DNA from 4 places in the Embleya sp. NBC_00888 genome. Region 2 is predicted to be linked to each of the others. Evidence: riboswitches for the same ligand, from Rfam matches in the RefSeq annotation. Region 2 holds a riboswitch; each other region holds the start of a gene.

Evidence for each region. A riboswitch is a leader RNA that binds a small molecule or an ion and turns the genes downstream of it on or off. The one in region 2 is predicted to bind cobalamin.
Region 1: it holds a riboswitch for cobalamin, as region 2 does, so the genes downstream of both, OG948_RS12685 (energy-coupling factor ABC transporter permease) here and OG948_RS51655 (CoA-acylating methylmalonate-semialdehyde dehydrogenase) in region 2, are expected to answer to the same signal.
Region 3: it holds a riboswitch for cobalamin, as region 2 does, so the genes downstream of both, OG948_RS16990 (cob(I)yrinic acid a,c-diamide adenosyltransferase) here and OG948_RS51655 (CoA-acylating methylmalonate-semialdehyde dehydrogenase) in region 2, are expected to answer to the same signal.
Region 4: it holds a riboswitch for cobalamin, as region 2 does, so the genes downstream of both, OG948_RS04315 (ribonucleoside-diphosphate reductase subunit alpha) here and OG948_RS51655 (CoA-acylating methylmalonate-semialdehyde dehydrogenase) in region 2, are expected to answer to the same signal.

What each region holds. Positions count from the first base shown of each region.
Region 1 covers NZ_CP108784.1:3,134,441-3,142,259, forward strand. The annotation lists gene OG948_RS12675 (class II aldolase/adducin family protein) at 1-468, shown strand, start outside; gene OG948_RS12680 (RDD family protein) at 615-1,160, shown strand; cobalamin riboswitch at 1,348-1,557, shown strand; gene OG948_RS12685 (energy-coupling factor ABC transporter permease) at 1,585-2,298, shown strand; gene OG948_RS12690 (energy-coupling factor ABC transporter substrate-binding protein) at 2,295-2,687, shown strand; gene cbiQ (cobalt ECF transporter T component CbiQ) at 2,692-3,435, shown strand; gene OG948_RS12700 (energy-coupling factor ABC transporter ATP-binding protein) at 3,432-4,283, shown strand; gene OG948_RS12705 (PP2C family protein-serine/threonine phosphatase) at 4,302-5,351, opposite strand; gene OG948_RS12710 (Fpg/Nei family DNA glycosylase) at 5,467-6,294, opposite strand; gene OG948_RS12715 (ribose-5-phosphate isomerase) at 6,458-6,925, opposite strand; gene OG948_RS12720 (hypothetical protein) at 6,963-7,721, opposite strand; gene OG948_RS12725 (biotin transporter BioY) at 7,816-7,819, opposite strand, start outside.
Region 2 covers NZ_CP108785.1:4,000,322-4,008,140, reverse strand. The annotation lists gene OG948_RS51685 (siderophore-interacting protein) at 1-285, shown strand, start outside; gene OG948_RS51680 (MSMEG_1061 family FMN-dependent PPOX-type flavoprotein) at 321-950, shown strand; gene OG948_RS51675 (PDR/VanB family oxidoreductase) at 1,165-1,884, shown strand; gene OG948_RS51670 (VOC family protein) at 1,956-2,342, opposite strand; gene OG948_RS51665 (hypothetical protein) at 2,469-2,813, shown strand; partial or broken gene OG948_RS51660 (DUF1330 domain-containing protein) at 2,834-3,115, opposite strand; cobalamin riboswitch at 3,306-3,476, shown strand; gene OG948_RS51655 (CoA-acylating methylmalonate-semialdehyde dehydrogenase) at 3,678-5,177, shown strand; gene OG948_RS51650 (acyl-CoA dehydrogenase family protein) at 5,182-6,324, shown strand; gene OG948_RS51645 (enoyl-CoA hydratase/isomerase family protein) at 6,321-7,400, shown strand; gene mmsB (3-hydroxyisobutyrate dehydrogenase) at 7,397-7,819, shown strand, end outside.
Region 3 covers NZ_CP108784.1:4,081,304-4,089,122, forward strand. The annotation lists gene OG948_RS16960 (L,D-transpeptidase) at 1-546, opposite strand, end outside; gene OG948_RS16965 (HAD-IA family hydrolase) at 641-1,321, opposite strand; gene OG948_RS16970 (hypothetical protein) at 1,541-1,858, shown strand; gene OG948_RS16975 (hypothetical protein) at 1,902-2,687, shown strand; gene OG948_RS16980 (hypothetical protein) at 2,776-3,717, opposite strand; gene OG948_RS16985 ((2Fe-2S)-binding protein) at 4,086-4,901, opposite strand; gene OG948_RS16990 (cob(I)yrinic acid a,c-diamide adenosyltransferase) at 4,877-5,470, opposite strand; cobalamin riboswitch at 5,529-5,655, opposite strand; gene OG948_RS16995 (Ig-like domain-containing protein) at 6,112-6,825, shown strand; gene OG948_RS17000 (DUF5708 family protein) at 7,028-7,222, opposite strand; gene OG948_RS17005 (ABC transporter ATP-binding protein) at 7,495-7,819, shown strand, end outside.
Region 4 covers NZ_CP108784.1:1,121,114-1,128,932, reverse strand. The annotation lists gene OG948_RS04325 (GNAT family N-acetyltransferase) at 1-371, shown strand, start outside; gene mug (G/U mismatch-specific DNA glycosylase) at 452-1,030, shown strand; cobalamin riboswitch at 1,939-2,189, shown strand; gene OG948_RS04315 (ribonucleoside-diphosphate reductase subunit alpha) at 2,265-4,583, shown strand; gene OG948_RS04310 (ribonucleotide-diphosphate reductase subunit beta) at 4,601-5,578, shown strand; gene OG948_RS04305 (helix-turn-helix transcriptional regulator) at 5,699-6,499, opposite strand; gene OG948_RS04300 (NAD(P)-dependent alcohol dehydrogenase) at 6,638-7,651, shown strand; gene OG948_RS04295 (VOC family protein) at 7,773-7,819, shown strand, end outside.

The DNA of each region.
Region 1 (7,819 bases), on a different replicon from region 2:
CCCGACGTGGTCGCGGCGGCACACAGCCACTCCGTGCACGGCCGGGCGATCTCCGCACTCGGCATCCGGCTCGAACCGATCACGCAGGACGTGTGCCCGTTCTACGAGGACCACGAGCTGTTCGACGATTACGCGGGCGTCGTACTCGATGCCGAGGAGGGCCGCCGCATCGCCAAGACGCTCGGCCCGCGGAAGGCGCTGATCCTGCGCAACCACGGCCTGCTCACGGTGGGGCAGTCGGTCGACGCGGCGGCGTGGTGGTTCATCACCATGGAGCGCTCCTGCCAGGTACAGCTGCTCGCCCAGGCGGCCGGTGAGCTCAAGCCGATCACGCCGGAGAACGCGCGGCTGACCCGGGAACAACTGGGCAACGACACGGTTGCCTGGATCAACTACAAGCCGCTGTACGACGTGATCAGCCGCTCCGAACCGGACCTGTTCGGCGTGGACGGCCCGATGACGATCTGATCACCCGACGATCCGATCACCGCGGTCGGCGCCGGATCCGGGCAATCCGGTCCCGGCCGCCGACCGGATCCGCCGACCGGGCGCAATCTCGCCGATATCCGGCCGCGTCGGGAGTCAAATCACCCGGTTGCGGAAAGTACAACAGCATGTACGAACGGAGCCTTCCGCGGCACTTCGCCCGCTCGGCGCGGCCCGCCCGCCCGCGCGCCCGGGTGTGGCTGCCCGAGGTCGCGAGCCCGGTCGACCCCTCGGTGCTGTGGCGCCGGGTCGGCCAGTTCGTGGTGGACGTGCTGGCGTCCGCGCTGTTGCCCGGCGCCGCGATGTTCCTGTTCGTCCTGCTGCCCACACATCCCGACGGTTCGATCCGCAGCGGCCCGCTGACCGCGACGATCACCGTCGGTGTGCTGCTGGTCGCGCTGGCGATCCTGTTCTGGTACTGGGTACTGCGGCCCGCCGAGCACGACGGGCGCACGTGGGGCATGCAGATGTTCGGCATCCGGGTCGTGGACGTGTCCGGCGGGCGGGCGGGGCGGCGTCAGCTCGGGATCCGCTGGCTGCTGCTGTGCGTCGACGCGTTCGCGCTCGGCGCGGTCGGCCTGGCCGCGGTGCTCACCAGCGAGCGGCGCCAGCGGGTCGGTGACCGGGTCGCGGGCACCGTGGTGGTCCGGGGCCGAGGACCCGGCCTGAACTGAGCACCGCACGGCGTGGCTCGGCGCCGCGCCGCGCTCACCACGCCGCACCGCACCGCGTCCCGCCGCACCGAGCCGCACCCGTCGACGATCACGCTCCGGAATGCGGCAATTGCTCGACCGCTCCGCCCGCATTGTGGTCTTGCGCACGGTTTGCAAAAGCCATCTTGTCGCCATGTCCATCCGACCACTAGTGTCGGCTCGCCGTGGTGCTCGGGAAGCCGGTTCGATGCCGGCGCGGCCCTCGCCACTGTGATCGGGAAGTTCTCCTCCACCCCCGCGGAAACGTTGATTCGTCGCCGCGGGAAGCCACTGGGACCGCTCGCGCGGCCCCGGGAAGGCGGAGACGTGAACGTACGACCCGTCAGCCAGGAGACCGGCCACGGCGATCGTCCGTCCACGAGGTGTTGGAGAGGGACCCTTCCTCATGCATATCGCAGAGGGCTATCTGCCCTGGGAACACGCTGCCGCCTGGGGCGTCGCGTCGGCCCCGTTCGTCGTCCACGGCACCCGCGCGCTCACCCGCGAGGTGCGCGACAAACCCGAGAACACCCTGCTGCTCGGCGCGTCCGGCGCGTTCTCGTTCGTGCTGTCCGCGCTGAAGATCCCTTCCGTCACCGGTAGTTGCTCGCATCCCACCGGCACCGGACTGGGCGCGATCCTGTTCCGGCCGCCGATCATGGCCGTACTGGGCACGATCACCCTGCTCTTCCAGGCGTTGCTGCTCGCGCACGGCGGGCTGACCACGCTCGGCGCGAACGTCTTCTCCATGGCGATCGTCGGCCCGTGGGCCGGCTACGGCGCGTATCGGCTGGCCCGTTCGCTCCTGGACGGACGCGGCGGCACCACCCCGCTGGATGTCGCGGTGTTCGTGGGCGCGTTCGTCGCGGACCTGAGCACCTACTGCGTCACCAGCGTGCAGTTGGCCCTGGCCTTCCCCGACCCGGACAGCGGATTCGCGGGCGCGTTGGCCAAGTTCGGCGGCATCTTCTCCCTCACCCAGATCCCGCTGGCGATCAGCGAGGGTCTGCTGACCGTCCTGGTCGTGCGCTTGTTGCGGCAGTCCAGCCGAGGCGATCTGGTCCGGCTCGGTGTGGTCACGGACGCGCGGATCGCGCGCGAGGAGGAGAAGTCCAAGTGAAGCGCTCCACGAAGATCAACCTGCTGATCGTGGTGGCCGTGGTGCTGCTCGCGGTCCTGCCCGTGGTGTTCGGCATGGGCGACCACAAGGACGAGCCGTTCACGGGCGCCGACACCCAGGCGGAGACCGCGATCACGGAGAACGACCCGGACTACGAACCGTGGTTCAGCCCGTTGTACGAACCGCCGTCCGGAGAGATCGAGTCCGGCCTGTTCGCGTTGCAGGCCGCCCTCGGCGCGGGCGTGGTCGGCTACATGTTCGGGGTCAAGCGCACCCGCCGCCGGCTCGCGCCGGACGCCTCGGACACGCCCGACGAACCGACCGCCGCTTCGGCGAATGCCGAGGCGACACCGGCGGACCAGACGCCGGCCTCGGTCCCGGGCCGCTGATCCCGTGCTGCCGATCGACGCGGCGGCGCACGCGAGTTCGTGGCGTCACCGCCATCCGGCCGACAAGGCCGTGCTCTCCTTCGGGCTGCTCGGGTGCGCGGTGGCGCTGCCGCCGTGGCCCGGCGCGGTCGTGGTCGCGGCGACCGTCCTGGTCGTCGCGTTCGGCTTCGCGCGCGTGCCCGCCCGGCGGTTGTGGCGGGCCGCCCGCGCGCCGCTCGGATTCGCCGCCACCGGCGCGCTCGCCCTGCTCGTCACGATCGGCGCGGACGGCGTCGGCTGGGCCCCGGACGGGCCGCGCCACGCCGCCGAGTTGCTCGCCCGCTCCACCGCCGCGGGCCTGGCGATGCTGCTGTTCGCGTTCACCACACCGCTGTCGGACGTACTGCCGAGGCTGACCCGGGTGGGCGTGCCGGCCGCCGTGGTGGACGTCGCCGCGGTGATGTATCGGATGTTGTTCCTGCTCTACGACACGACCACGCGGATCAACCAGGCCCAGGCGGGCCGGCTGGGTCATCGCACCCGGCGAGCCCGTTGGCGCTCGGTGGCCGGGCTCGGCTCGGCGGTCTTCGTGCACGCGTTCGCCCGCGCCCAGCGCCTGGAGGCGGGTCTGGCCGGACGCGGCTACGACGGGCGCCTGCGGGTGCTGGTGGACGAGGTACGCGTCTCGCGGGCGTTCGTCGCGGGCTCCCTGTTCGTCGTGGCGGCGGTCGTCGCCGCCACTCTTCTCCTGGTATCGGTGGTGCCGTGATTCCGTTGCGGGTACGAGAGATCGGCTACGCCTACGAGGACGGGCCGGCCGTGTTGAGCGGACTGTCCCTGTCCGTTCCGACCGGACGCGCGCTGGCGCTGCTGGGGCCCAACGGCAGCGGGAAGACCACGCTGCTGCGGCTGTTGACCGGCGGCCTGACACCGGACTCGGGGCGGGTCGAACTGCACGAGGTGCCGATTCGGCACGACCGCAAGGGGCTCACCGCGCTGCGGCGGGCCGTGCAACTGGTCGTCCAGGATCCCGACGACCAGCTCTTCTCGGCGTCGGTGGCCCAGGACGTCTCGTTCGGGCCGCTCAACCTGGATCTTGACCCGGCCGAGGTGCGCTCACGGGTGGCCGAGGCGCTGGCCGCGCTCGGGATCACCGAACTGGCCGAGCGGCCCGTGCACCTGCTGTCCTTCGGACAGCGCAAGCGGGTCGCCATCGCCGGCGCGATCGCGATGCGGCCCGAGGTGCTGGTGCTGGACGAGCCGACCGCGGGCCTGGATCCGGCCGGGCAGGAAGCGCTGTTGCACACGCTCGACCACTTGCGTGCGACCGGGACGACGGTGGTGATGGCCACCCACGACGTGGACCTCGCGCTGCGCTGGGCCGACGACGCGGCGGTCCTCGCACACGGGCGCCTGCACACCGGGCCGGCGCACGAATTGCTCGCGGACACCGAGTTGCTGGCCGCCGCGAGCCTGCGGCCGACCTGGGCGCACGCGGCCGCCGCCGTACTGGCGGCACACGGGCTGGCCCCGGCGGGCACCCTGCCGCGCACGCCCGCCGAACTGGCCGCCCTGGCCGTGCGTGCGACCCCGACCACCGCGGAACCCGCCCACTGAGCGAACCCCGGGCCGGCCTCAGCGCCGGCGCAGCAGCACCACCGCGCGGTCGTCGCCCACGTTGCGCCCGGCCGCCGCCACGATCCGGCGCGCCGCGTCGTGGAAGTCGTCCCGGACCAGCCGCTCGGCCTCGCCGAGGAAACGGTCGATGCCGGTGGCGATGTCCTCACCGGGCATCTCCACCATGCCATCGGTGAACAGCAGGAGCGCGTCGCCGGTGCCCAACCGGCCCTTGACGCCCTCGAAGGTCGCGTCCTCGATCACCCCCAGGAGCGGGCCGACCGCCTCGAGCACGTGCCATCGCCCGGAGCCGGCGTTCCAGTGCACGCCCGGTGGGTGACCCGCCGAGATCAACTCGTACTCGCCCGACTCCAGGTCGAGCACGACGTGCACCGCCGTCGCGAAGCCCTCCGCCCACTCCTGGCGCAACAGGTAGTCGTTCGCCGCCGGCAGGAAGCCGTGCGGGGGCAACGATCCGAGCAGCCCGCCGAACGCGCCGGACAACATCAACGCGCGCGTGCCCGCGGCCAGCCCCTTGCCGGAGACGTCGACCAGCACCACCTCGAGCACCCGCCCGCCGCCCGCGCCGCGCGAGGCGACCAGGAAGTCGCCGGAGAACGACTGCCCACCGGCCGGTCGCAGCACCACCTCGGTATGCCACTGCGGCGGCAGTACCGGCATCTCGCCCTGGGCCCGCAACCGGTCCCGCAGGTCGAACAACATCGACTCGCCACGTGTCCACTGCACGCCCAGGCGGGTCCGCATCCGGGCCATCAGCAGCACGATGCCGGCGATCGCCCCGACCACCACGATGGTGCCCGCGGTGACCTCGTCCGGGTCGTGCACCTGGTGCTGCGCGACCAGTACGCCGGCGGTGGCCGCGTACAGCAGGAGCAGGCTGGGCATCCGCAGCACCAACCCGCCGACCAGGATCGGCAGCGCCGTCATCGTGGCCGGGAACCACGACGCGTTCACATCCGAGAGCAGGCCGCACGCGGTGACCGCGGCCAGCAGTCCGGCCAGGGCGAACCCGTCGGAGGGGAAGACCCGATGCCGCAGCCAGGTCACGACGCGCCGGCCCGAGCGCGCGAGTGTCGCGCGCCTCCCGGTCCGGCTTGCCCGGTTTCCTCTGCTCGTCGGCGCGGCCACCCCGCGACACTACCGAACGGTCACCAATCGGAGGTTACGCCGACGGCTGACAGGTGGGACACCAGAACAGATTCCGGCCGACCAACTCGGCGGTCTTGACCGGGGTTTCACACACCAGACACGGCATGTCGGTGCGCCGGTAGACGTACACCTCGCCACCGTGGTCGTCCTTGCGCGGCTCGCGGCCCATCGCCTCGGGGGTGTGCTCGGGACGCACGGTGTCGATCCGGCCCAACCGCACGCCCTCGCGCATCAGCAGCACCAGGTCGGCCCACATCGCGTCCCAGGTCTCCCGTGCGAGCCGGTTGCCCGCCAGCCGGGGGTCGACGCCGAACCGGAACAGCACCTCGGCGCGGTAGACGTTGCCCACGCCCGCGAGCACGTTCTGCTCCATCAGCAGCGCGCCGATCGGCTTCGCGCTGCGGTGGATCCGCTGCCACGCCGCCGCCGGGTCCGCGTCCGCCCGCAGCGGGTCGGGGCCCAGCCGGGCGTGCACCGCGTCCTTCTCGGCCCGGTCCAGCAGTCGGCAGGCGGTGGGGCCGCGCAGGTCCGCCCAGGCCGCGCCGCCCGGCACCTTCGCGGCCAGCCGCAGCCGGACCTGGCCGACCGGGTCGGGCAGCTTGTCGCCCTCGCCGAAGGAGAACTGTCCGTACAGGCCCAGATGCACGTGGATGTAGCGCTCGCCGGAGAACTCCAGGAACAGGTGCTTCCCGTGCGCGTCGGTGGCGACCAGGGGCTCCCCGTCGAGCAGCGCCGCGCTCTCCGCGAATCGGCCCTGCGGGCTGCTCAGCCGCAGCGGCAGTCCGCCGAAGCGCTCCTGGTGGGCGGTGGCGAGACGGTGGATGGTGTGGCCCTCGGGCACGCGGCCTCCAGTGCGGCGACGAATGCGCGGTGATGGATCCGGGTGGTGGAACCCGGTGGTGGATGCGCGGTGGTGTGACGCCTCCACGCTACCGATCCGCACCGACATGGCGGCGCCCCCGACCGGACGGACCGATCGGGGGCGCCGGCGGAGCGGCCTCGGGCTACGGCAGGGTCGGCAGTTCGCCGGTGTTCTCGTACTTGGTGAGCATGTTGATCCGGCGGGTGTGCCGCTCCGCCTCGCTGTACGGGGTGTTCACGAAGACCTCGAGGAACTTCGTCGCCTCGTCGAGGGAGTGCATGCGCGCGCCCATCGAGATCACGTTCGCGTTGTTGTGCTCGCGGGCCAGCGACGCGGTCTCCTGGCTCCACACCAGGGCGCAGCGCACACCCTTGACCTTGTTCGCCGCGATCGCCTCGCCGTTGCCGGAGCCGCCGAGCACGACGCCGAGGCTGCCCGGGTCGGCGGCCACCCGCTCGCCGGCCCGCAGACAGTACACGGGGTAGTCGTAGGAGTCGGCCTGTACGGCCGGGCCGCAGTCGACGGCCTCGTGGCCGTTGGCGTCGAGCCACGCGATGAGGTGCTGCTTGAGGTCGTAGCCGGCATGGTCGGAGCCGAGGTAAACGCGCATGGGCCGCAGTCTCTCAGGCTCGGTCCCGAACGTCCCATCAGGGCCGGTATCCACCGGGTGGCGTGTCCGGCGCGCCGGTCGGCCGAGGCGGCGCGGTGGGCGGCGGGCCCGCGGGCCGGATGGTGGTGGGGGCGTCGTACGGCGACTGCGGCGGGAGGCCGAAGGCGAGGTTGCCGGGGGCGGCGGGCGGGCCGTACCCGGCGGGTTGGCCGTAGACGGTCATCGGCGGTTGCGGGTACCCGGTCGGGTTCGCCGCCCCGCGCGCCGCCACGTAGCCGGCCGCCGCGGCCAGGCCCACCAGCCAGCCGGTGAGCAGCCCGAAGTAGGCGCCGGCCTGGATCGTGGTCATCGCGTCCTGGAAGCCCGAGATGCCGCGCCCGCGCCCGGCCTCGTCGTGCACGATCGTGAAGACGGTCAGCGAGTGCAGCGCGCCGCCGAGCACCAGCGAGAACCAGCCGAGCACGAACGCCATGAAGCCGCCGGCGCGCTCGCCCAGGCCGCGCGCACCGAGCGCGAGCACCGCCGCGACCACCACGAACAGCACCGCGATGCCGACATAGCCCGCGGTGACGTCCTTGGTGGTGAAGCTGACCCGGAACTCGTCACCGAGTTCGCCCTTGTCCGCGATCCACAGCGGATGACCGATGATCCGCAGCAGCACCATGTACCACTTGCCGCTGTCGCTGCTCTCGCCCCACGACTCCTTGAACACCCACTGGTTGCCCAGCCCGGCCACGATCAGGAACGCGACGACGGTTCCGCTGATGGCGATGCGCTTGGTTGCCCCCGGTCTCATGGGACGAGAGTAGGCGTCCGCGGGTGCCGCTCGCCAAGAAAATCGGGCCCCGCCTCCCCTTGTGGGGAAACGGGGCCCGACCGGTGACGGGGCGTCAG
Region 2 (7,819 bases):
CTGCTCGAGGTCGCCGCCGCGGCCGACATACGCAAGATCCAGGCACCCGCGGGGGTGGATGTGCGCTGGATCCACGGGCGGGCGGCGCACGAGACGCCGGGACGACGGGCTCTGCGGGCCCTGGCGGACACCGACATCCCGCCGCCGCCCTTGTACGCCTGGATCGCAGGCGAAAGCGGGCTGGTCAAAGGGGCGCGCCGGCTGCTCGTCCGGGAACGCGGTGTCCCCCGGACGGCCATCACCTTCACCGGCTACTGGAAGGAAGGACGCTCGGCGGCGAGTTGAGAACCGCCGAGCCTCCCCACGAAAGAAGGATGGTCATGGAAACGACCGAACTCCGCTACCGGCGCCTGACGCCCGAAGACGTGCACGCATTGATCGGTAGCCCCAATCCGATGGCGAAAGCCAAGAAGCTGGATCGGATCGACTCGTACTTCCACCGTTTCATCGCGCACTCGCCGTTCGTTTCGCTGGCGACCGCCGATGCCACCGGACTCCCGGACTGCTCTCCGCGCGGGGATTACCCGGGGTTCGTGAAAGTCCTCGACGAGCGCACGCTGGCGTTGCCCGACCGCCCCGGCAACAAACTCGCGGACTCCTTTCACAATCTCGCCGAGAACGACGGCGTCGGGCTGCTGTTCCTGGTCCCCGGAGCCCGTGAGGTCCTGCGCGTCAACGGGCGCGCCTACCCCAGCGATGAGCCGGACGTTCTCGCGCGTATGCAAGTCGAGGGCAAATCCCCGTCGTTGGCCCTGATCGTCGAGGTGGTCGAAGCGTATTTCCACTGCGGCAGAGCGCTGATCCGCTCCCGGCTGTGGGAACCCGAGTCCCGCGCGCTCGCCGACGAGGTGCCCTCCGTCGGGGAGGCCGCCGTCGCGCAACTCGGGCTCGACGTGGAGGCCGCCGTCATCGACCGTGCCATGCAGGACAGCTACCACACCCTGTACTGAAGACTCGAGGAGGCTTGCAATCCATGCAGGAAGCGTTGGTCGAGCAGATCGAGTCGGTTGCTCTCCAAGTCGCCGTGGTCACCTTGCGGGGAACCGGCGGGCCGCTGCCCCCTGGGAACCCGGGGCCCACATCGATATCTCCCTCCCCAATTGGCTCACGAGGCAGTACTCGCTGTGCGGATCGCCGACCGACCGCGATCGCTACCGGATCGCGGTGCGGCACGATCCGCTGAGCCGAGGCGGCTCGGAGTACGTCAATCTGTTCCTTCGAGCCGGGCGCCGCGTGCGGATCTCCGAGCCCCGGAACAACTTTCCTCTCGACGGGGCGCGCAGATATCTCTTCATCGCCGGTGGCATCGGCATCACCGCGATCCTGCCGATGATGCGGGCCGTCGCCGATCGCGCGGCGGCGGACGCCACTCTCGTCTACGTCGGGCGCACGGAGGACGCGATGCCTTTCGTCGCGGAGATCCGTCGGACCTTCGCCGACCGCGCTCTGGTCATCGCCACCGAACGCGACGGCCGACCGGATCTCGCCGATCTCGCACGCCGACTCCCGGAGGACACCTCGGTCTATTGCTGCGGGCCCGTCGGCATGCTCGACGCCTGTAGCGCGCACTTTCCCGCGGACCGGCTTCACCTCGAACGCTTCCGCCGAGCCGAGAGGAGCTTCGCCCCCGACTCGCCGTTCGAGGTGGTCTGCGCACGCTCCGGGGACCGGGTCGCTGTCGCGTCCGGCGAGACGATGCTCGATGCCCTCAACCGCTCCGGCCACCCGATGGCATCCGGATGCCGCGAGGGATTGTGTGCCGCCTGCGACGTCGTCGTCTTGGAGGGAACCCCCGAACATCGTGACGACATCGGCGCACCTGCCGGTCACATGTACCCGTGCGTATCGCGTTCCCTGTCGGCTCGACTCGTCGTCGACCTTTGAGTTCGACGCCGCGAACGGCACGGTACGGGTGGCACGGTACGGGTGGGTGAGGCAGTGCCCGCGTGGGGTTCCTACCCGCTGTGCACGATCTGGATCAGGTTGCCGCAGGTGTCGTCGAAGACCGCGGTGGTGACCGGGCCCATCTTCAACGGCTCCTGGGTGAACTGCACGCCGAGTTCGCGCAGCCGGTGGAACTCCGCGTCCACGTCCGCCACGGCGAAGGACGCGGCCGGGATGCCGTCCTCGACCAGCGCCGTCTTGTACGGCTTCACCGCGGGATGGCCGTCCGGCTCCAGCAGCAGTTCGGTCCCGTCGGGATCCTCCGGCGAGACCACGGTCAGCCACCGGACCTCGCCCAGCGGGACCTCGGCCTTCTTCACGAAGCCCAGCACGTCCGTATAGAAGCGCAGGGCCTTCTCCTGGTCGTCGACGAAGACGCTGGACAGGTGAATCCTCATGGCGTGCTCCCGGGTGCGTCGGGCTTGAGCCAACGGGTCACGATGCGCAAATATCGACTTGCCTATCAAATCGAGGCGGGTGCAATCGGACCACGAGGGTTGTCGTGGTGTCGTAGGCTCCGGGACATGCACAGCAGCCTGACGGAGCACGCACGCTGCCTCTACGGCGACGAGTACCGGCCCACGCCGCCGTGCGACCTCGAACACCGCGAGTCCTACTTCGTCGAGGAGTTGACCTTCGCCGACCCGGATTCGATCCTCGCCATGCTGCGCGAGTTGTCCCCGCACCTGGTCGACGGCCGCCTGCCGGTCTGGATCCGCAACCTGTCCTACCGGCTCGTGCTCCTGCAACGCCCGGACGAGCCGGCGCTGATGCGCGAGGCCGCCGAGAACCTGTGGCTGCACGGACCGGACTGGGACCACATCGCCGCGGACCTGACCAGGGCGGCGGACGCTCTGGGCACGGGCTGACCACGAGCCGAGCCCGAGCACTACTCGGCGCGCAGAGCCTCGCGCGGCGCCTGTACGGCGCCGCTCGGGTCGTAGCCCTCGGGTACGCCCTCGATCAGGATGATGTCGCCCTTGATGTGCCGCGAGCGCAGCGGCGCGATCCTGCGGTACGCGGGCGATTCCCACCAGGCCCGCGCCTCGGCGATCCCGGGGAAGCCGATCATCACGACGTTCCCGGCCCAACCTCCCTCCAGCACCTCGTGTTGCGTAACGTGCACGAGGTACCGGCCGCCGTAGGGCCGGAAGGTGCCGGGGAGTCGCTCCGCCGGGCCTGCCCGGCGGGTTCCAGTGCTCTGTCCTACGCGGTTCCAGTCCTGCTTTCCGCAGGTCAAGACGTTACGGACAGACCAGCGACCCGGAATCAGTCACGCATCAGTACTTGGACGAAGGTCGTCACCCACGCGCTCGAGCTCGATCGACGCTGGACTTACTAGGACGTCCGACTATATCGTCTTGAACTACAAGGTCCGCGGTGCAGGGAAGTCGGTGTGAATCCGGCACGGTCCCGCCACTGTGACCGGGGAGTGCGCTGCCGAGGCACCACGCCACTGGCGAAAGCCGGGAAGGCGGGCGGCGTGTGTCGATCCGGAAGTCAGGATACCGGCCGCGGGTATATCCGTGTTGTCCACGAGGATGGAGCAAACACGCATGACGCCGGTCTGCGCACTCGCCCCGGACGATCTTGCGAACGTCGAGGTCGTCGGGCTCGCCTGACCACCCTCACGTGCCACCCGACCTCGGCAACTCCGCGCCCCGCAGCGGCGGTTGCCGTGGTCGGGTCATTGCCCCGCCTCCGGATCGCACCTGACGAGAGACAGGTCGTTCATGGTCCGCGAGCTTTCCCACTTCATCGGCGGCAAGCACGTCCACGGCGCGTCCGGCGCGTTCGGCGACGTGTACGACCCCAACACCGGACGCGTGCAGGCGCGCGTCCCGCTGGCCGACCGCGCCGACACGCTGGCGGCGATCGACGACGCCGAGCAGGCACAACCGGGTTGGGCCGCCTGGAACCCCCAAAAGCGCGCCCGGGTGCTCTCCCGGTTCCTGCAACTGGTCGAGTCCGAACGCGATTCGCTGGCCGAGCTGTTGTCGGCCGAGCACGGCAAGACCATCGCCGACGCCCACGGTGATCTGCAACGCGGCCTGGAGGTTGTGGAGTTCGCCGTCGGCATCCCGCACCTGCTCAAGGGCGAGTTCACCGACAACGCGGGTACCGGCATCGACGTGCACTCGCTGCGCCAGCCGCTCGGCGTGGTCGCCGGCATCACCCCGTTCAACTTCCCGGCGATGATCCCGCTGTGGAAGATCGCCCCGGCCATCGCGTGCGGCAACGCGTTCGTCCTCAAGCCGTCCGAGCGCGACCCCTCGGTACCGCTGCGCCTGGCCGAGCTCTTCCTCGAGGCTGGACTGCCGCCGGGTGTGCTGAACGTGGTCAACGGCGGCAAGGAGTCCGTCGACACGCTGCTGGAGGACCCCCGCGTCCAGGCGCTGGGCTTCGTCGGCTCGACCGCGATCGCCGAGTACGTGTACACCTCGGCCACCGCGCGCGGCAAGCGCGCCCAGTGCTTCGGCGGCGCCAAGAACCATCTGATCGTGATGCCGGACGCGGACCTCGACCAGGTCGTCGAGGCCCTGATCGGCGCCGGATACGGTTCCGCGGGCGAGCGCTGCATGGCGATCTCGGTGGCGGTTCCGGTCGGTGCGGAGACCGCGGACGCGCTGGTGGCCAAGCTCGTCGAGCGCATCGCCACGCTGCGGGTGGGCCCTTCCCACGACCCCGACGCCGACTTCGGCCCGTTGGTGGGTCGGGACGCGCTCACCCGGGTGCACGACTACCTGGACATCGGCGTGCGCGAGGGCGCGAAGCTGCTCGTCGACGGCCGCGACGTGCGCGTCCCCGGCCACGAGGACGGCTACTTCGTCGGCGCGTCGCTGTTCGACCACGTCACGCCCTCGATGCGGGTGTACCGCGAGGAGATCTTCGGTCCGGTCCTGTCGGTGCTGCGCGCGGCCGACTACGAGGACGCGCTGCGACTGGCGAGCGAGCACGAGTACGGCAACGGCGTGGCGATCTTCACCCGCGACGGCGACACCGCCCGCGACTTCGGTCGCCGGGTGAACACCGGCATGGTCGGCGTCAACGTGCCGATCCCGGTACCGGTGGCCTACCACACGTTCGGCGGGTGGAAGCGGTCCGGATTCGGCGACCTCAACCAGCACGGACCCGACTCGATCCGCTTCTACACCCGGACCAAGACGATCACCTCGCGTTGGTTCTCCGGTGCACGCGAGACCGCGAGTTTCACCATCCCCACGATGGGCTGACCCGATGACCACCCTCACCGAGGATCAGCTCGCGATCGTCGAGACGACGCGGGACTTCGCCCGCGAGCACCTGGCCCCGCACGCGATCGAGTGGGACCGCGCCAAGCACTTCCCGGTCGATGTCCTGCGCAAGGGCGCCGACCTCGGTCTCGGCGGCATCAACGTCCGTGAGGACGCGGGCGGTTCGGGCCTGAGCCGACTGGATGCCGCACTGATCTACGAGGCGTTGGCCGGCGGTTGCCCGAGCATCGCCGCCTACTACTCCATCCACAACATGGTCGCCTGGATGATCGACCGGCACGGCACCCCCGAGCAGCGCCACAGGTGGCTCCCGGACCTGTGCGCGATGCGCGGTCTGGCCAGCTACTGCCTGACCGAGCCGGGCGCGGGGTCCGACGCCGCCGCGCTGCGCACCCGCGCGGTGCGCGACGGGGACCACTATGTCCTGCACGGGGTGAAGCAGTTCATCTCCGGCGCCGGGTCCTCGGCGGTGTACGCGGTGATGGCGCGGACCGGTGGGGACGGCGCCGACGGGATCTCCGCGTTCGTCGTGGAGGCCGACTCCCCCGGGCTGTCCTTCGGTGCGAACGAGCTGAAGATGGGCTGGAACGCCCAGCCCACCCGTCAGGTGGTCCTGGACGGCGTGCGCGTGCCGGTCTCCCATCGGCTGGGCGCCGAGGGCGACGGCTTCCGGATGGCGATGGGCGGCCTCAACGGCGGACGGATCGGTATCGCCGCCTGCTCGCTGGGCGGCGCCGGGGCGGCCCTCGACGCCGCCGTGGCTCATCTCACCGATCGGGAGGCATTCGGCGCCAAGCTGATCGACGCCCAGGCGTTGCGTTTCGAACTCGCGGACATGGCGACCGAGTTGGAAGCCGCGCGCACGCTGGTCCGGCACGCGGCGTGCTGCCTGGACCAGGGCGATCCCGCCGCACCGCAACTGTGCGCGATGGCCAAGCGGTTCGCCACCGACACCGCCTTCTCGGTGGCCGACCGCGCGCTGCAACTGCACGGCGGCTACGGCTACCTCGCGGACTACGGCATCGAAAAGATCGTCCGCGACCTGCGGGTGCACCGCATCCTCGAAGGAACCAACGAGATCATGCGCGTGATCGTCGCGCGCGGACTGATCGGAGCGACCCGATGACCTCCACAACGGAGCAGGAGACGGTACTGACCCGCCGTCAGGCGGGCGTGGGCCGGATCGTGCTCAACCGGCCCAGGGCGCTCAACGCCCTCACCCACGCCATGGTTCGCGGGATCGACGCCGCGCTCACCGCGTGGGAGCACGACGAGGATGTGCGACTGGTGGTGATCACCGGCGCGGGCGAGCGTGGGCTGTGCGCGGGTGGCGACATCCGGGCCATCCACGCCGACGCCGTCGGCGGCGGCACCGGCAGTCTGGACTTCTGGCGCGACGAGTACCGGCTCAACGCCCGCATCGCCCGCTATCCCAAGACCTATGTCGCGGCCATGGACGGCATCGTGATGGGTGGCGGTGTCGGTGTGTCCGCGCACGGCGGCCTGCGGATCGTCACCGAACGCTCGACGATCGCCATGCCCGAGACCGGCATCGGGTTCGTCCCCGACGTCGGCGGCACCCACCTGCTCGCCCGTGCGCCGGGCGAGTGCGGTACCCATCTGGCGCTCACCGGTTCGGCGATCGGCCCCGGCGACGCGATCGCCTGCGGGCTCGCCGACCACTTCATCCCCTCGCACCGGCTCGACGCGGCCCTGGAGGCGCTGGCCGGCCGCGACAGCGGCGAGGTCGTGGCGCGGTTCGCCGAGCCGGCGCCGGGCGGTGAACTCGTCGAGCGACGGGGGTGGATCGACGCGTGCTACGCGGGCGACAGCGTCGAGGAGATCCTCGAACGCCTCGATGCCGATGGGGAGCAGGCCGCGAAGCAGGCCGCCGAGCACATCCGGGCCAAGTCGCCCACCGCGCTCAAGGTCACCCTGGCGAGCCTGCGGCGGGCACGCGAACTCGCATCCCTGGAGGCCGTGTTGGATCAGGAGTATCGGGTCTCGACAGTGGCGCTGGGCACGCCCGACCTGGCCGAGGGCATCCGCGCCCAGGTGATCGACAAGGATCGCGCGCCGCGCTGGTCCCCCGACACGCTCGAAGCCGTACGGGCCGAGCAGGTCGCCGCATTCTTCGAGCCGCTGGGCGCACGCGAGTTGGGCCTGGCGATCTCGCCCTCGACCGAGGAGGCCGGCCGATGAGCACCACGATCGCGTTCGTGGGATTGGGCAACATGGGCGGCCCGATGGCCGCCAACCTGGTCGCCGCCGGACACCGGGTCACCGGGTTCGACCTGGTCCCGGAGGCGTTGGAGCGCGCGCGGGAGAGCGGTGTGCGCATCGCCGCCTCCCCCGCCGAGGCCGTCGCGGACGCCGATGTCGTGATCACGATGTTGCCGAGCGGGCCGCATGTGTTGGACTGCTATCGGGGTTCCGCGGGCCTGTTGGCGGCGGCGCCCGCCGGTGCGGTGTTCGTCGACTGTTCCACCATCGACGTCGCGGACGCGCACGCCGCGCACGAGGCGGTGGGTGCCTCCGGACGCCGGTCGCTGGACGCACCGGTGTCCGGTGGGGTGGTCGGCGCGGTCGCCGGAACGCTCACCTTCATGGTCGGCGCCGCC
Region 3 (7,819 bases), on a different replicon from region 2:
GAAGAACATCGCGAACGGCATCGGCGTGTGGTACAGCGTCGAAACGTGGTCGCGGCTCTTGAAGTTGATGCTGAACGCGCCCTCGCGGGTCGGCGTCTCGGCCGAGCCGAAGCGCACGTCGGTCGAGTACTGGGCCTTGCCGTCGATCACCCAGGTGAGGCGGTCGGTGCGCTTGTCGATGCAGATCGCCCGGCCGGTCAGGCACCGATCGTCCAGTCCGGCCTGCGGCTTGGGCGGGGCGGGCTTGGTGGTCGGCGGCTTGCTCGTCGGCGGCTTGGTGGTCGACGGCTTGCTGCTGGTGGTGGGCTTGGCCGTGCTCTGGCTCGCCGACGGCGTGGCGCTGCTCGGCGCGCTGCTCGTGGGCGGGGCCGAGGTCGGGGCGGTGCTCTCGGGCGCCGGCGTCACCGGTGCGGAGGAGGAGGTCACGGGCAGCGGCGACTGCGCACCGGCCTTCGCGGTCGAATCGCTCGACGAGCCGGAGTTGCAGGCCGACAAGGCCAGGATCGCGGTCACGGTGACCGCGAGGGATATACGAGTCTTCTTCATCGAGTGGTGCCTCTCCCGACCCAAACCCAAATGTGGAGTGTTCCCCGAGTCGTGCTCCCTTGTAGACGCGGATGGGGCCCCAGAGGTTGCGTCCCTAGTTTGACCCATTCGGGTGAATGTTCAGCCGGACATGTCCTGCCGTGACCACCTCGGGATCGACCGGACGCAGGTCCGCGGCCCACGCGTCCAACGCGGCGCCGATCTCGCCCCCGACCAGGGCCGCACCGATGCCCAGGCAACGCATCCCGGCCGCCTCGGCCGCCCGCACACCGCTCTCCGCGTCCTCCACCACCAGGCAGCGGTCCGGTCGTACGCCGAGCAGACCGGCCGCGCGCAGGTAGCCCTCCGGAGCCGGCTTGCCCTCGCGAACGTCCTCCGCGGTGACCATGTACACCGGTGCGGGCAGTTCCGCCGCGCGCAGTCGCCCACTCGCCACCTTGCGGGTGCCCGACGTGACGATGGCCCAGCGCGCCGCGGGCAGTGCGGCGAGCAGCCCGGCCGCACCGGGGATCGGGATGATGCCGGTGAATTCGCGCTCCTCGCGCTCGACGATCCACGCGGCCTCGACCTCGGCGTCCAGCGTGGGGGCGACCACGCGCACCAGGTCGATGTCGCGACGGCCGTACGACGCCGCGACCGCCGCGTCCGGGTCCACGCCGCGATCGGCCGCCCACGCCCGCAGGATGCGTTCGATCAGCGGATGGGAGTCCACCAACACACCGTCGAGATCGAACAGGATCGCGTCACAGTCGAGCGTGGTGCCGTCGTTCGCCATCCGAACAGGCTGTCAGGAACCGCGGCGGAGCGTCGATGCCTTCCCCGCTCATGAGCACGTTGGCTTGATCGATCACCCACATGGCTCAGCTATTGATCGAAATCGATCATCTTCGGACCTGGGTCAACGCCCTTCGTTGCCTAACCGTCACGTTTGCGCCGATCGTCACCGGCTAGGTGCTCACTACGGCCCGGACGCGCTCACCCCCAGGCGGCAATCATGTACTTGGTCCTCGCTCTGCTTGCACCGATCGTGATGTTCCTGCTGATACCCGGGCTCTCCTGGCTCGAGGACCGCATGTTGGGCTCGCTGACCCCACCGCCGCCGACCCCGTTGCCCGTGCCGTCCACCGCGCGACCGGCGATCGAACCCGCCGCGCCCACCCCGACCCCGGTCGCGCTGCCCACCGTGCCCCGGCCGGCCGGACACACCGTGCGATCGGGTCGACCGCGGCACGCTCGTCGCTCGACCTCGCTGCTCGCCTACCGGCATCACATCGGCCGCCGGCGGCCGCCCCGAGCCCCGGTCTTCCGTTGACCGCCGGTCCACCGTCCCGGAGCCGACCCTGAGTGAGTCCGCCGTGCCGCCGCCGGTGCGCATCGAGTCCGTACCGCCCGAACTGGGCTCCCCGCTGGGCGCCACGCCGCTGTCCACACACGCCGACGTGTGGCACGTGCTGGGCAGCCGTACGGACGCGGTGCTCAAGCTCGCGACACCGGACGGCACGGCGGCGGCCAATCCGCGCTACTGGGCCCGGGAGGTCGAGGCGTACGAGAGCGGCTTCGCGCACACCGTCTACGGCGACTTCGGGCTGACCGCGCCCCGGCGACTGCGCGCGGATCCGCGCGAGGACGGGTCGGTCGCGTTGTGGCTGGACTTCGTACGCGGGCGGTCCGGAACCACGTGGGACGTCCCCCGGTGGGCCGATTTCGCCCGGCGGCTCGGCGCCGCGCAGGCCGTCCCCCGACCGGCCGGGCCGTCCTGGCTGTTCGAGCGCCCGCCCCCGGTCGGACCACTGGCCGCCCGGACCGTCGAACTGCCGTACGTGCCTTGCCATCTGAACCTGCGGCCGGTGGATCTGATCGCGCGCGACGAGGACGTCGTGCTGCTCGACTGGTCGCACGCGGGCTATGGGCTGCCGGGTGAGGATCTGACCGGGTTGATCCTGGCGCACGCGGCCGAGCCCGAACTGGCCGCGACCCTGGACGCCACGCTGCCGGCCGAGTACGCGCGGGGCGCGGAACGGGCCGAGGCCGACGTGCGACTCGCGATCGCGGCGACGGCGCCCGCGAAGTACGGACCCGGTGCGGACGCGGCGACCCGGCGGATGTTGCGGAGGTGGACCGAGGACGCGGTGGGCCGTTGAGCCGGGTTCCCGGCCGCGCCCGGCGCACCGGCCCGAGGGTCGGCGCGGCCGGGGTGGCGGGTGCGGTCGGGCCGTCGGCGCGGTCGATTCAGCGGCGCGACCTGCGGATCGCCCAGATCAGGACGAGCACGGTCGCGACCGCGGCGGCAGCGGCCGGCACCGGGCGTCGGCGGATCTCCGCCGAGCCGGTGAGGGTCGCGTGCCGGAGCGGGTCCGGGGTGTGGTCGAAGAGTTGGTTGCCGGCCGTGTGTCCGACCTCGACGGTGCGATCCTTGGCGTGTCCGACCCGGTCACCGGCCGACTCGCGGGCCTGACCGACCTTGTGCACGGCCGCGTCCTTGAGCTCCTCGGCGCGGTGCCCGGCTGCTTCCTTGAGCTCTCCGGCCCGGTGCTCGACGGCTTCCTTGGCCTGCTCGGCGCGGTGTCCGGCCGCCTCGATGAGCTCTTCGGTGCGGTGGCCGACCGCCTCCTTGGCCTTCGCGGTCTTGTGCCGGGCCGTCTCCTTGGCCTGCTCGACACGCTGCCGCGCGGCGTCCTTGGCGTGCTCGGTGCGGTCCTGGACGGCGTCCTTGGCCTGCTCGGCCCGGTCCCGGGCGGCCTTTTTGGCCTGCCCGGCACCCTCCCGCGCGGCGTCCTTCGCTTGCCCGGCCCGGTCCCGGGCGGCGTCCTTGGCCTGCCCGGCCCGGTCGCGGACGGTGCCCGCGGCCTGTTCGGCGGCTTCGCCGGCCGCCGCTTCGAGCCGTTCGGCCCGGCGTCGGGCCCGCCCCGCGGCACGGTCGGTTCCTCGGCCGACCTGCTCGGCGGCCTCGCCCACCTTGCGGTGCACCGTCTCGGGCGGCTCGGCCTGGGTCAACTCCTCCACCGCGTGATCCAGTTGCTCACGTTTGCGGCTCAGCGTCGGCTCCTGCTGCGGGAGTGCGCTCTGCGTGGGTGATTCGACGGCGGGGGGAAGGACGGTCGGGAACGCGGCGATCTCGTCGGGATCGCGCGACGCGGACCTGCCGCCGGAGTCTCGGCCTGGGGTACTCATCGGTGCGTACTCCTCTTCACGGTCTCGATGTCCTCGCGTCACCGCCGAGGACCGCGCCTGGCGCCTGCCCCGCGGGCGCCCGGTCATTCGTCCTCGGCGGGCCTTCGACGGCCGGGGCCGTCTCCCCGATCCTGCCGGGGGCGCAGACCCGGCAGGACCGAGGACACGGCCACGGCGTTCGGGTTCGTCGATGCCGGAGTCGGTGTCTCGAGGCCGAGGCTAGAAACAACCGGGCCGAGGATCCGGGAATGTCACCCGAATGCGCGGCTCGGCGTGTCCGACCGATTCACCCGGTCGGCCGCTCCGCGCGGGACCCGACACACGGTTCCCGGTGCCCGGAGCGAACCGAACGCGCAGGCCGGGAATGCTCAGCCCGCGCTGCCCCGACCCGGTGCCGACGACCCGATCCGGGTCCGGGCCGGGCGCGGCGGCTTGTCGTGGAAGACGCAGTCGCCGCACGTACCGCCTCCGGGGATCCGGTAGTACAGGCAGCACGTGGTGCGGCGGAACGCGCCGAGCGCACCGTGCAGGCCGGTTCCGCGCAACCGGCCGGCGGCCAACAGGCCGTCGGCGAACACGCGTGTGGTCGCGACGAGTTCCGGCTCGGCCGGAGCCAGGTGCCGGTGCAACACGCGGGCCGCGCCGACCAGGGCCGACGCGGCGTTGCCCCACAGCAGTCGCTCGGCGACCGGCACCACCGCTCGGGTCGCCCCGGCGAGCGGCACCAGATGCCCGAGCAACACCGCGTCGTGAAGTTGCTCGATCCCCGAACGGTCGTCCGACACCGGCACCGGCGCCGGATCGGGCGCCCACAACTCGACCGGCCCGGCGTCCGGGAAGCGCCAGTACGTCCGGGCCGGATCCAGGTCGGGCACCACCCGGCCGAGCACCGCCGCGCCCAGTGCCACCGACCACAACCGTGAGGCCACGCCCAGGTACAGGATCGACGCGGCGACCCGCGGTTCCTCGGTCCGCAGCCGGGCCCGTACGTGCTCCACCCGGTCCGCCCACGCGGCGGGCGCGGCCCGGTCGTACAGCTCGGCCAACGGCCGAAAGCCCGCGCCGTCGGTGATCGGTCCGGTCCGCAGCTCGAAGTAGGGCCCCACGTCGGCGAGCCGGCGCAGCGGCCCGCCGACGTGGGACCGCGACCGCGCGCCGGTCAGCGGCTGTCGCCCGGACGCCACAACACATCACCCGCACCGCCGGCGTTGGCCCGCCGGGCGAGGACGAACAGCAGGTCGGACAACCGGTTGAGGTAGCGCGCGGTGAGCGGGTTGACGGTCGCGGCCCCGCCCGCCGTCGCCCGCTCGTCCGCCTCGATCAGCGCCCAGGTCGAGCGCTCGGCGCGGCGGGCCGAGGTGCGGGCCACGTGCAGCAGGGCCGCGGCCGGGCTGCCGCCGGGCAGTACGAAGGAACGCAGCGCGGTCAGTTCCGCGTTGAACGCGTCGCAGTGCTCCTCCAGCCGGGCCACGTCCGCCTCGGTGATCCGCAGCCGGGTGTCCCCCTCGGCGATCGGCGCGCACAGGTCCGCGCCGACGTCGAACAGGTCGTGCTGCAGTTGCGCCAATACCGCGCGTGTCTGCGGTTGCGGGTCGCCGAGCGCGAGCACGACCCCGATCGCCGCGTTGGTCTCGTCCGTGTCGGCGTACGCCGCCAACCTCGGATCGGTCTTGCGCGTCCGGGAGTTGTCGCCCAGCGCGGTCGTGCCGGCATCGCCGGTACGGGTGTAGATCCGGCTCAGAACCAAGGACATGGTCGGCACCGGCCTCTCTCGGGGAAATCCGCCCCGGTTGGTGAGGTGGCGACGACGTGAGTCTCCTGGCTCTCGGATCATCGCTCCTCCCGGCCTTCCGACCCGTCTGGGGGCCGTGGCCGGTTCGGGAGTCGCTCCCCGATCACAGTGGCGGGACCGCGCCGGATTCACACCGGCTTCCTCGTACCGCCGTCGCCTTGCGCCTCCCACCATGACACGCCCGACGGGCCCGGTCCACCGTCGGATCCGGACCACGCGTGCGGGTGAAGCTTGCCGCCGGTCCGCGCGCCGAGCCCCGGACCGGCGCGGGCGAAGCCCAGGATCGGATTCCGAGAGCGGCTCCCTCGGCCGGCGTCGGCCCGGCGGTATCGGCGCCGAAGGGTGCCGGCGAGCGCCGGTGAGTCGATCCGAGATCCGGCCGTGCCGGGAAATCAGTGCCGGAGGTATGCGTGTCCACGGTGTCCGGAACACCTGAACCAGCCGGTCCGACGCGTCGGGTGGGTCAGGCATGTCGGGTGGGTCGGGTACCTCGAGCGGGCGTGGTCCTGGCTTGTTGTGCTTCGCTGTTCGGAGCGGGGTCGGGGCATCCCGCCGCCTGCGCGGGGTGGTTCGGCGCCGAGGGACGGCATCTCGCCTCCTCCGTGCGGCTCTTCGATGCCGGTTCGGCGCGGCCGACCCCTTCCGCGGCGGACTTCGGCGCCGGGTCGGGACACGCCACCCCACCCGCCGGGCCCCTTGGCGCGGGAACGGGAGGCCCCACCCCGTCCGCCGCGCTGTTGACCGCCGGCGCCGGGCGCCCCGTCGGGTCCGGCGACCGGGTGCGGCCGAGGGACGAGCCCGAGGCGATCCTGCCGCCCGTCCCGCGTGCCGTCGCCGATCGGGCGGGCACTCGCGCCGGGCAGTCGGTGGACGTCCCGGTCCTGGCCGGCGACTCCGGCGAAGGGCTGGTCGTGCTGTCGTACACCAATCCCGAACACGGCCTGGTGCTCCAGCGGGACGAGGCGGATTCGGTGCTGCGGTACACGCCGGGGCCGGGCTTCACCGGACGCGACAGCTTTCGCTACACGATCGTCGACCGGCTCGGCCGCGAGGCCACCGCGAGCGTGCGGATCGAGGTGGTGGCCGGCCCCGGTGCGTCCGGCCGGCCGGTCGAGACCCGGGCGGGCAAGCTCGGCGTCCATCGCGGCGTCGACGAACTCCGCGCACCCTCGGCCGCGTCGGCGGCGCGTCCGCGCGCCGGGGTCGATCCGGGCGGCGGGTCGCTGCTCGTGGCGTTCCTCGGCTCGGCCGTGCTCGGGGCGGGTGTCCTGGCGTTCGTCGCCCACCGTCGGCCGGGCCGGCGGCGGCTCGGCTGAGCGGGCCCGGGTCGGTTCGATCGGCTGTTCGAGGTTGCGCCCCGAACGGCGGCTGTTCCGGGGGTTCTTCGGTCTGATCGGCCTTTCGGGGCTCGTCCCCCGACCGACTGCTCCGACGTTTCTTCGGTCCGATCGGCCCTTCCCAGGCTCGTCCCCCGATCGGCCCTTCCGGGCTTCCTCGGTCCGGCCGGTGTCGCCCCGGTCAGCCCTTCCGGGCCTCCTGGGTGAGCTGGTAGAGCCCGTACAGCAGCTCGGCGATGCCGACGATGAGCAACACGACGCCGATCTTCCCGAGCGCGACCACCGGTGTGTCCACGTCGTCCGCGAACAGCTTCAGGGCTCCGCCCACCACCGCGCTCAACAGGCCGGCCGTCAACGAACCGCGTGCCTTCGCCACGGTCTTCCTCCTCCACTCGACCTGCGGGTACGGCTATGAGGCTAGGTCCGGGCCCCGGCCCGGCACGCCCTCCGCGGGAACGAACCGGCGTACACACTTCGGCCTAGAACCGCGCCCGGGTTCGCCGCGGCCGGTGGGTTCGGCGGGGCTTCGGGAATGGGGCCGGCCCCACCCCCGAAGGGTGGCCAGCCCCATGGGCACGCCCGTTTCACGCTCCTAGCGTGGATCCGGTGCCGTGAACGGGGAGCGGCCGGAACGGCGGAGGGACGACAGTGAGCGGGCGACCGACACGGCCACGACACACGATCGGGGACGAACCGGAGGGTGTCGGGGCGCCGGCCGTCCGGCTCGACGCGGTGCGCAAGGTGTACGGCAAGGGCTCGGCCTCGGTCGCCGCCCTCGACGGGGTCACCCTCGCCTTCGGACACGGCTCGTTCACCGCCGTGATGGGTCCGTCCGGCTCCGGCAAGAGCACCTTCCTGCACTGCGCGGCCGGCCTGGATCGGCCCACGTCGGGCACGGTCGCGGTGGCCGGCCGGGACCTCGCCGAGCTCAACGAGAACGCGCTGACCAGGCTCCGTCGGGAGCGGATCGGTT
Region 4 (7,819 bases), on a different replicon from region 2:
CGGGGACCGACGGCCCGACCGAACGGGACACCGCCGCGCTCGGCCAGGACCCGGGTCTGCTGTCCTACCTCAACGAGCGCCTGCGCACCGGGGAGACGGTGATGTTCGCCGCGTACGGCCCGGCCGGGCCGCTGTGCGTGGGCAGTTATCAACACCTGTACGGCACCACCGAGATCGTCGGTGTGGCCACCCTCCCGGCGGCCCGACGCGGCGGCCTCGCGGCGGCGGTGACCTGGGAACTGGCCCGGCACGCGCTCGCCGACGGGAGCGAGACGGTGTTCCTGTCGGCCGGCGACCAGGACGTGGCCCGCGTGTACGACCGGCTCGGCTTCCGGTCGGTGGGGACGGCGCTGATCGCGGAGGCGCCGTGAGCGCCCCGGCGCAGCCCGGACCGCCCGCGAAGCCCGTCGTGCTGCCGATCCCGCCCGGACGCAATCCCACCGCCGCCGAGATGGCCGCCGCGCACGGCCGGACCATCCCCGACGTGATCGGACCGAACCTGCGGGTTTTGTTCTGCGGGATCAACCCCGGCCTGTGGTCCGGCGCGACCGGGCGGCACTTCGCCCGCCCCGGCAACCGGTTCTGGCCCGCGCTGTACGCCTCCGGGTTCACGCCCCGCCTACTCGCGCCCGCCGAGCAGGACGCGCTGACCGCGCTCGGTCTCGGCATCACCAACGTGGTGGCCCGCACCACCGCCCGGGCGGACGAGTTGAGCCGGGACGAGTACGTCGCCGGCGGCGCGGCGCTCACCGCCAAGGTGCGCACGTACCGGCCGGCCTGGCTGGCCGTGCTCGGCATCGGCGCGTACCGGACCGGTTTCGGCCGGCCCAAGGCGGCGGTCGGTCGGCAGGCCGAGACCATCGGCGACACCCGGATCTGGGTGCTGCCGAACCCGAGCGGCCTGAACGCGCACTGGACGGCGGCGGCGCTCGGCGAGGCGTTCGCCGAACTGCGCACGGCGGCGGCCCATATCGAAAGCGAACGATCGAAAACGGCACGAACCGAAACCATCGGGACCGAAAGCACCTGACCGGAAGGCGCCCGGCCCGCCGAAACTCGGCGAAACCCACCGAAGACGGCTGAATCCGGCCGAAGATAGCCGAAGGCTGTCTGAATGCGGCCAAAGTACGGCCCGAGTACGACCCGAAGGCGCCCGACCGCCCAGGGGCGCGATCGGTGCGCCCGGGCCGGTCCGCGCGCCTGTATCCGAGTCGATTCGTCCATCGACCGAGTGGCATCACCCGGTTGGCGGTTACTTCGCGCTCCCTCGCGCGGTTGGGTCGGCATGGAGATCCTGCGGGCCCCGTTCGGGCCGTGGCCCACCGAGACGTTCGAGACACCCGTGTACGAGGCGTTGGTCGCGGAGTGGCGCGACTCGGGCCGGGAGGTGCCCCGGTCGGTGGACCGATGCCACGACCGCCCGGCACGACACGCGCGCCTACCCGGGGCCGGCCCCCGCGCCGGCCGCCCCTGAGGACGCCGACGAGGCCGCCTCCGAGGCCGCCCACACCGGCCGCCGGAGGCACCCGCCGACACGCCCGGCTCCCACCCCGCCGACACGCCCGACGGACGCCGTACCCGCCCGGCACACCCCGCGGCCGACCGTACGCCCCCGGCGCCTCGCCTTCGCCCGCTCGGCCGCCCCGCGAAAGTCTTTCTCTCGACGCCCGGACACCACGTTCGACAGGCGCCCGGCCACGCGCGCCGCGCACAACGCCGGCGTGTCGTGCGGCCGTTCGGCGGCCCGCGCGCGAGTACCGTCATGCCGGGCGTACGCCGGGAGGAGACGATTCCGCTCGGCTCGGGAGGCGCCGCGACACCCGGTGTGGACGGCCGCGCCGCCGGGAGTGGGCCCGTCCCGGCCGAAATCGTGGTAGGTCGGGAATCGCGACACGACACAACACCTGGGGGTGCGACGACCACCCCGCCACTACATATATGCTCTGCGACGCAGCTGGTTCGCCGTTCCGGTCAAACGGAGGGGCGACGCAAGAGGGAACCCGGTGTGAAGCCGGGACTGCCCCCGCAGCGGTAAGCGGGAACGAATGTCGTCCTGCGGTGCCGAACGCCCAGAGGGGTTCGGCGAGCGACGACCACGGGGAACTCCGCGGCCCGCCGAGCACATCGTGCCCGGTGGCGCCCCGGCATGCCCGCGAGTCCGAATACCTGCCGGCTGTCCGCGCCTTCGGGCGCGGGGTCACTGTACGTACGAGCTCGCGAGGAGAGAGCACGTGACCGTTGTGGACAGCGTGGGCGCGACCCGGATGCGGATCGACGAAAGCCCCGAGGACCAACTGGCTACCCTGGTGCGCACCCAGGCGCGCGATCTGCCGGAGGTCGATCCGGATCGGGTCGTCCGCCGGGTCGTCGCGGGTCTCAACGAGGGCGCGGACAAGGGAGCGGCCGCGGACCTGGCGGTGCGTACCGCCGCCGAGCTGATCGCCGAGGAACCCGCCTACTCGCGGCTCGCCGCGCGCCTGCTCGCCGGCCGGATCGCGGACGAGGCCCTCGACGCCGGGGTCACCTCGTTCAGCGCCGGCATCGCGCTCGGCCGACGCGAGGGCGTCATCGGCGCGGAGACCGCGGCGTTCGTCGCCGAGCACGCCGCCGAGTTGGACGCCGCCGTGGACGTCGACGGCGACCGGCGGTTCGAGTACTTCGGCCTGCGCACCGTGTACGACCGCTACCTGCTGCGCCACCCGGTCTCGCGCAAGGTGGTCGAGACCCCGCAGCACTTCCTGCTGCGCGTGGCGTGCGGCCTGGCCCAGGAGCCCGGCGAGGCGATCGGCTTCTACCGGCTGATGTCCTCGCTCGCCTACCTGCCCAGCTCGCCGACGCTGTTCAACTCCGGCACCGTGCACACCCAGATGTCCTCGTGCTACCTGCTCGACTCGCCCAAGGACGAACTGGAGTCGATCTACGACATGTACGGGCGAATCGCCCGACTGTCGAAGTTCGCCGGCGGCATCGGTGTGGCGTGGTCGCGGGTGCGTTCGCGCGGCTCGCTGATCCGCGGCACCAACGGGCACTCCAACGGCATCGTGCCGTGGCTCAAGACGCTCGACTCGTCCGTGGCCGCGGTCAACCAGGGCGGCCGGCGCAAGGGCGCGGCCTGCGTGTACCTGGAGACCTGGCACCCGGACATCCTGGAGTTCCTCGAACTGCGCGAGAACACCGGTGAGGACGCGCGCCGCACGCACAACCTCAACCTGGCCAACTGGGTGCCGGACCTGTTCATGCGCCGGGTCGAGGAGGACGGCGTCTGGTCGCTGTTCGACCCGAACGAGCTGCCCGAACTGCCCGACCTGTGGGGCGCCGAGTTCGACAAGGTGTACGAAGCCGCCGAGCGGGACGGCCGGTTCGTCCGGCAGATGCCCGCGCGCGACCTCTACGCCCGGATGATGCGCACGCTCGCGCAGACCGGCAACGGCTGGATGACCTTCAAGGACGCCGCCAACCGCACCTGCAACCAGGCCGCGGAGCCGGGCAACGTGGTGCACCTGTCCAACCTGTGCACCGAGATCCTCGAGGTGACCAGCGACGGCGAGACCGCCGTGTGCAACCTCGGCTCGGTCAACCTCGGCGCGCACGTGATCGCCGGCCAGGGCATGGACTGGGACAAGCTGCGCGCGACGGTGCGCACCGCGGTGGTCTTCCTGGACCGCGTGATCGACATCAACTACTACCCGACCGACCAGGCCGCCGCGTCCAACCCGCGCTGGCGTCCGGTGGGCCTGGGCCTGATGGGCCTGCAGGACGTGTTCTTCACGCTCGGCATGCCGTTCGACTCGGTCGAGGCGCGCGAGTTGTCCACGCTGATCTCCGAGGAGATCTACCTGACCGCGCTGGAGACCTCCTCGGCGCTCGCCGAGGCGCACGGCCCGCACCCGGCCTACGCCGAGACGCACGCCGCGCGCGGCCGGCTCCAGCCGGACCTGTGGGAGGGCGTGTACCCGACCCAGACCAAGCGCTGGGACGCGCTGCGCGACCGGGTCGCCGAGCACGGCCTGCGCAACTCGCTGCTCGTGGCGATCGCGCCGACCGCGACCATCGCCTCGATCGCCGGTGCCTACGAGTGCATCGAGCCGCAGGTGTCGAACCTGTTCAAGCGCGAGACGTTGTCCGGCGAGTTCCTCCAGATCAACGCCTACCTGGTGCGCGAGCTCAAGGCCCGCGGCCTGTGGACCCCCGCGGTCCGCGACCGGATCAAGCGCGCCGAGGGCTCGGTCCAGAGCATCGCCGAACTCCCGGAGGATGTGCGGGAGTTGTACCGCACTGCCTGGGAGCTCCCGCAGCGTGCGCTGATCGACCTGGCGGCGGCCCGCTCGCCGTACATCGACCAGTCGCAGTCGCTGAACCTGTTCATGGCCGACCCGACCATCGGCAAGCTGTCCTCGATGTACCGCTACGCGTGGTCCACCGGCCTCAAGACCACGTACTACCTGCGCTCGCGCCCCGCGACGCGGATCCAGCAGGCGACCGTGCCGGCGCAGGCCTCGGCCGCGCCCGTCGAGGAGATCTCGGACCTTGAGGTCATCGCCTGCTCGCTGGAGAACCCCGAAGCCTGTGAGGCGTGCACGTGAGCCTGCTCGATCCCGGAATGAACCTCACGCTGCGCCCGATGCAGTACCCGGACTTCTACGAGAAGTACCGCGCGGCGATCCGCAACACCTGGACGGTCGAAGAGGTCGACCTGCACAGCGACCTCGCCGACCTGGACAAGCTCAGCCCGGCCGAACGACACCTCGTGCAGCGCCTGGTCGCGTTCTTCGCGACCGGTGACACGATCGTGGCGAACAACCTGGTGCTGAATCTGTACCGGCACATCAACTCGCCCGAGGGGCGGCTGTACCTGTCGCGGCAACTCTTCGAAGAGGCCGTCCATGTGCAGTTCTACCTGACTCTGCTGGACACCTACATGCCCGACCACGAGGAGCGCGAGCAGGCGTTCGCCGCGGTCGAGCACATCCCCTCGATCCGGCGCAAGGCGGAGTTCTGCTTCCGCTGGATCGACTCGGCGATGGGCCTGGACCGGCTCGAATCGCGGGACGACCGGCGGCAGTTCCTGCTCAACCTGATCTGCTTCGCGGCGTGCATCGAGGGTCTGTTCTTCTACGGCGCCTTCGCGTACGTGTACTTCCTGCGCTCGCGTGGTCTGCTCAACGGCCTCGCCTCGGGGACCAACTGGGTCTTCCGCGACGAGTCCGCGCACATGGACTTCGCGTTCTCCGTGGTCGAGACGGTGCGGGCCGAGGAGCCCGACCTGTTCGACGACGAACTCGCCGAGGACGTACGGCGGATGCTCGCCGAGGCGGTCGAGGCGGAGACGGCGTTCGCGGAGGACCTGCTCCAAGGCGGCGTGTCCGGGATGACGGTCGCCGACATGCGCTCCTACCTGGAGCACGTGGCCGACCGCCGGCTGGCCCAGTTGGGCATGGCGCCGGTGTACGGCTCGGCGAACCCGTTCGGCTTCATGGAACTGCAGGACGTGCAGGAACTCTCGAACTTCTTCGAGCGGCGGGTCTCGGCCTACCAGGTCGCGGTCACCGGCTCGGTGTCGTTCGACGAGGACTTCTGAGTCCGGACGTCTTCGCGCGATCGCGCCGCCACCGCCCTGCCGTCCCGGTCCCGGGACGGCAGGGCGGTTTCGCGTTGTCGGAGACGTGCTCGCTCGGCGGCGGCGTGACGGGGGTCCGGGTCAGGACCGTTCGGCCGCGCGGCGGCGCAGCGTCGTGGCGGTGGCCTCGTCGGCCGGCAGGAACGCCTCCAGGTGCAGTTCGGCCAGCGTGATGTCGGTGGCCGTCGCGAAGGACGTCAACGTGGTCAGCAGCCGCAACTCGCCCGGGCCGTCCGGGTCGCGCAGCCGCAGCGGGACCGCGAAGCCCAGGTGGTCGGGGCCCGGTCGGGCGTCCGGGACATGGCCGCGCAGTTCCTCGATGAACGCGTCGAGCAGCGGGTCCGGGCTGCGCAGCGCCTGTGCGCGCATGTTGTCCAGGACGTGATGCCCCCAGGCGTCGAGGTTCGCCACGCGTGGCGCCATGCCCTCGGGGTGCAGCATCAGGCGCAGCATGTTCATCGGTTCCCGGAGCAACTCCGGCGACGCCCCCTCGGTCAGTACGTCGATCGCCGTGTTGGCGGCGACGATCTGCCCGTACGGGCGCAGCACCATCGCCGGGTAGGGCAGGTGGCCGTCCAACACCGCGCGCAGCGCCTCGCGCACCGGGCGCAACATCGGCGCGTCCAGGTCCGATTCGGGGAAGACCGGCGCGTACCCGGCGGTGTGCAGCAGCGCGTTGCGCTCGCGCAGGGACAGGCCGAGTGATTCGGCGAGGCGGATGATCATGGTGCGTCCGGGACGGGATCGGCCGCTCTCGATGAAGCTGAGGTGGCGTTGGGTGGTGTCCGCGCGGGCGGCGAGTTCCAGTTGGCTCAGCCGCCGGGTGGTGCGCCAGCGCCGCAGCTCGGCGGGGAAGTCCGGACCGTGGGTCATCGTGCTCATGAGCGCAGTTCTAGGCACTCGGAGGTATCGCCGGCAATTCCCCGGCGGGAATTGTCGGGCTCGGGCGCCTGTCGCAGGATCCTTCCCACGGCCCGCCGAACGGGGCGGTTCGTGATCCGTCGAGAGAGGCACAGCACGATGAAGAGCTACCACCTGACACCCGGCGCCGGTATCGACGGTGTCACCCTCCGTGCGCACGACGAGCCGGAGCCCGCGCCCGGGCAGGTGCTGGTCCGGGTCCGGGCGACCTCGCTGAGCATGCGCGAACTGCTGGTCCTGGACGGCGACTATCCGCTGCCGGTGTCGCCCGACGTCGTTCCCGGGTGCGCCGGGGTCGGCGAGGTGGTCGCGATCGGGGCGGGCGTCACCCGGGCCGGGGTCGGCGACCGGGTGGCGGCGACCGTGTTCCCGGACTGGATCGACGGGCCGTTCGCGCCGGCCTACGCGGCGCAGCTCGGCAGTTCGCGCGACGGCATGCTCACCGAGTTCGCGCTGGTCGGCGAGCGGGCGCTGGTGCACATCCCGGCGCACCTGTCCTTCGCGGAGGCCGCCACCCTCCCGCTCACCGCGGTCACCGCGTGGAACGCGCTGACCGGAGGCCGACCGCCGGTGCCGGGCGAGAGCGTGCTGACGCTCGGTACGGGAGCCGTGTCCCTGTTCGCGGTACAGCTCGCCAAGGCGTCGGGTGCGCGGGTGATCGCCACCACGTCGAGTCCGGAGAAGGCGGAACGACTGCGCGAGTCGGGCGCGGACGAGGTGGTCGACTATCGGGAGCACCCGCGCTGGGGCGAGGAGGTACGGCGGGTGACCGGCGGACGCGGGGTGGACCGGGTCGTGGACGTCGCGGGGAATCTGACCCAGTCCCTGGCCGCGACCGCGCTCGGCGGCGAGATCGCCTTCGTCGGCCACTGGTTGGGGTCGGACGCGCCCGACGCGTCGCCGTCGCCGGCCGCGCTGTTCAACGCGGGCGTGGTGCTGCGTCCGCTCGCGGTGGGCAGTCGGGCACAGTTCGAGGCGCTGAACCGGGCGGTGGACATGTGGCGGCTGCGGCCTTGCGTGCACCGGGAGTTCGGCTTCGACGAGGTTCCGGAGGCGTTGCGTTACCACCGCAAGGGTGGGTTCGTGGGGAACGTCGTGATCGACCACGGGTGATCGACTGCGGTGGCGGCCGGCGGTTCGCGGCGGTCGGTGGTGGTCGTGGGCCGTCGGCTGGTGCATGCGGCGGCCGGTAATGCCTTTGGGGCGATCGATTCGGGGTCGCACAATGGCGGGCATGGCCATTTCTCTGCACCACATCGTCATCGACGCACACGACCTGCC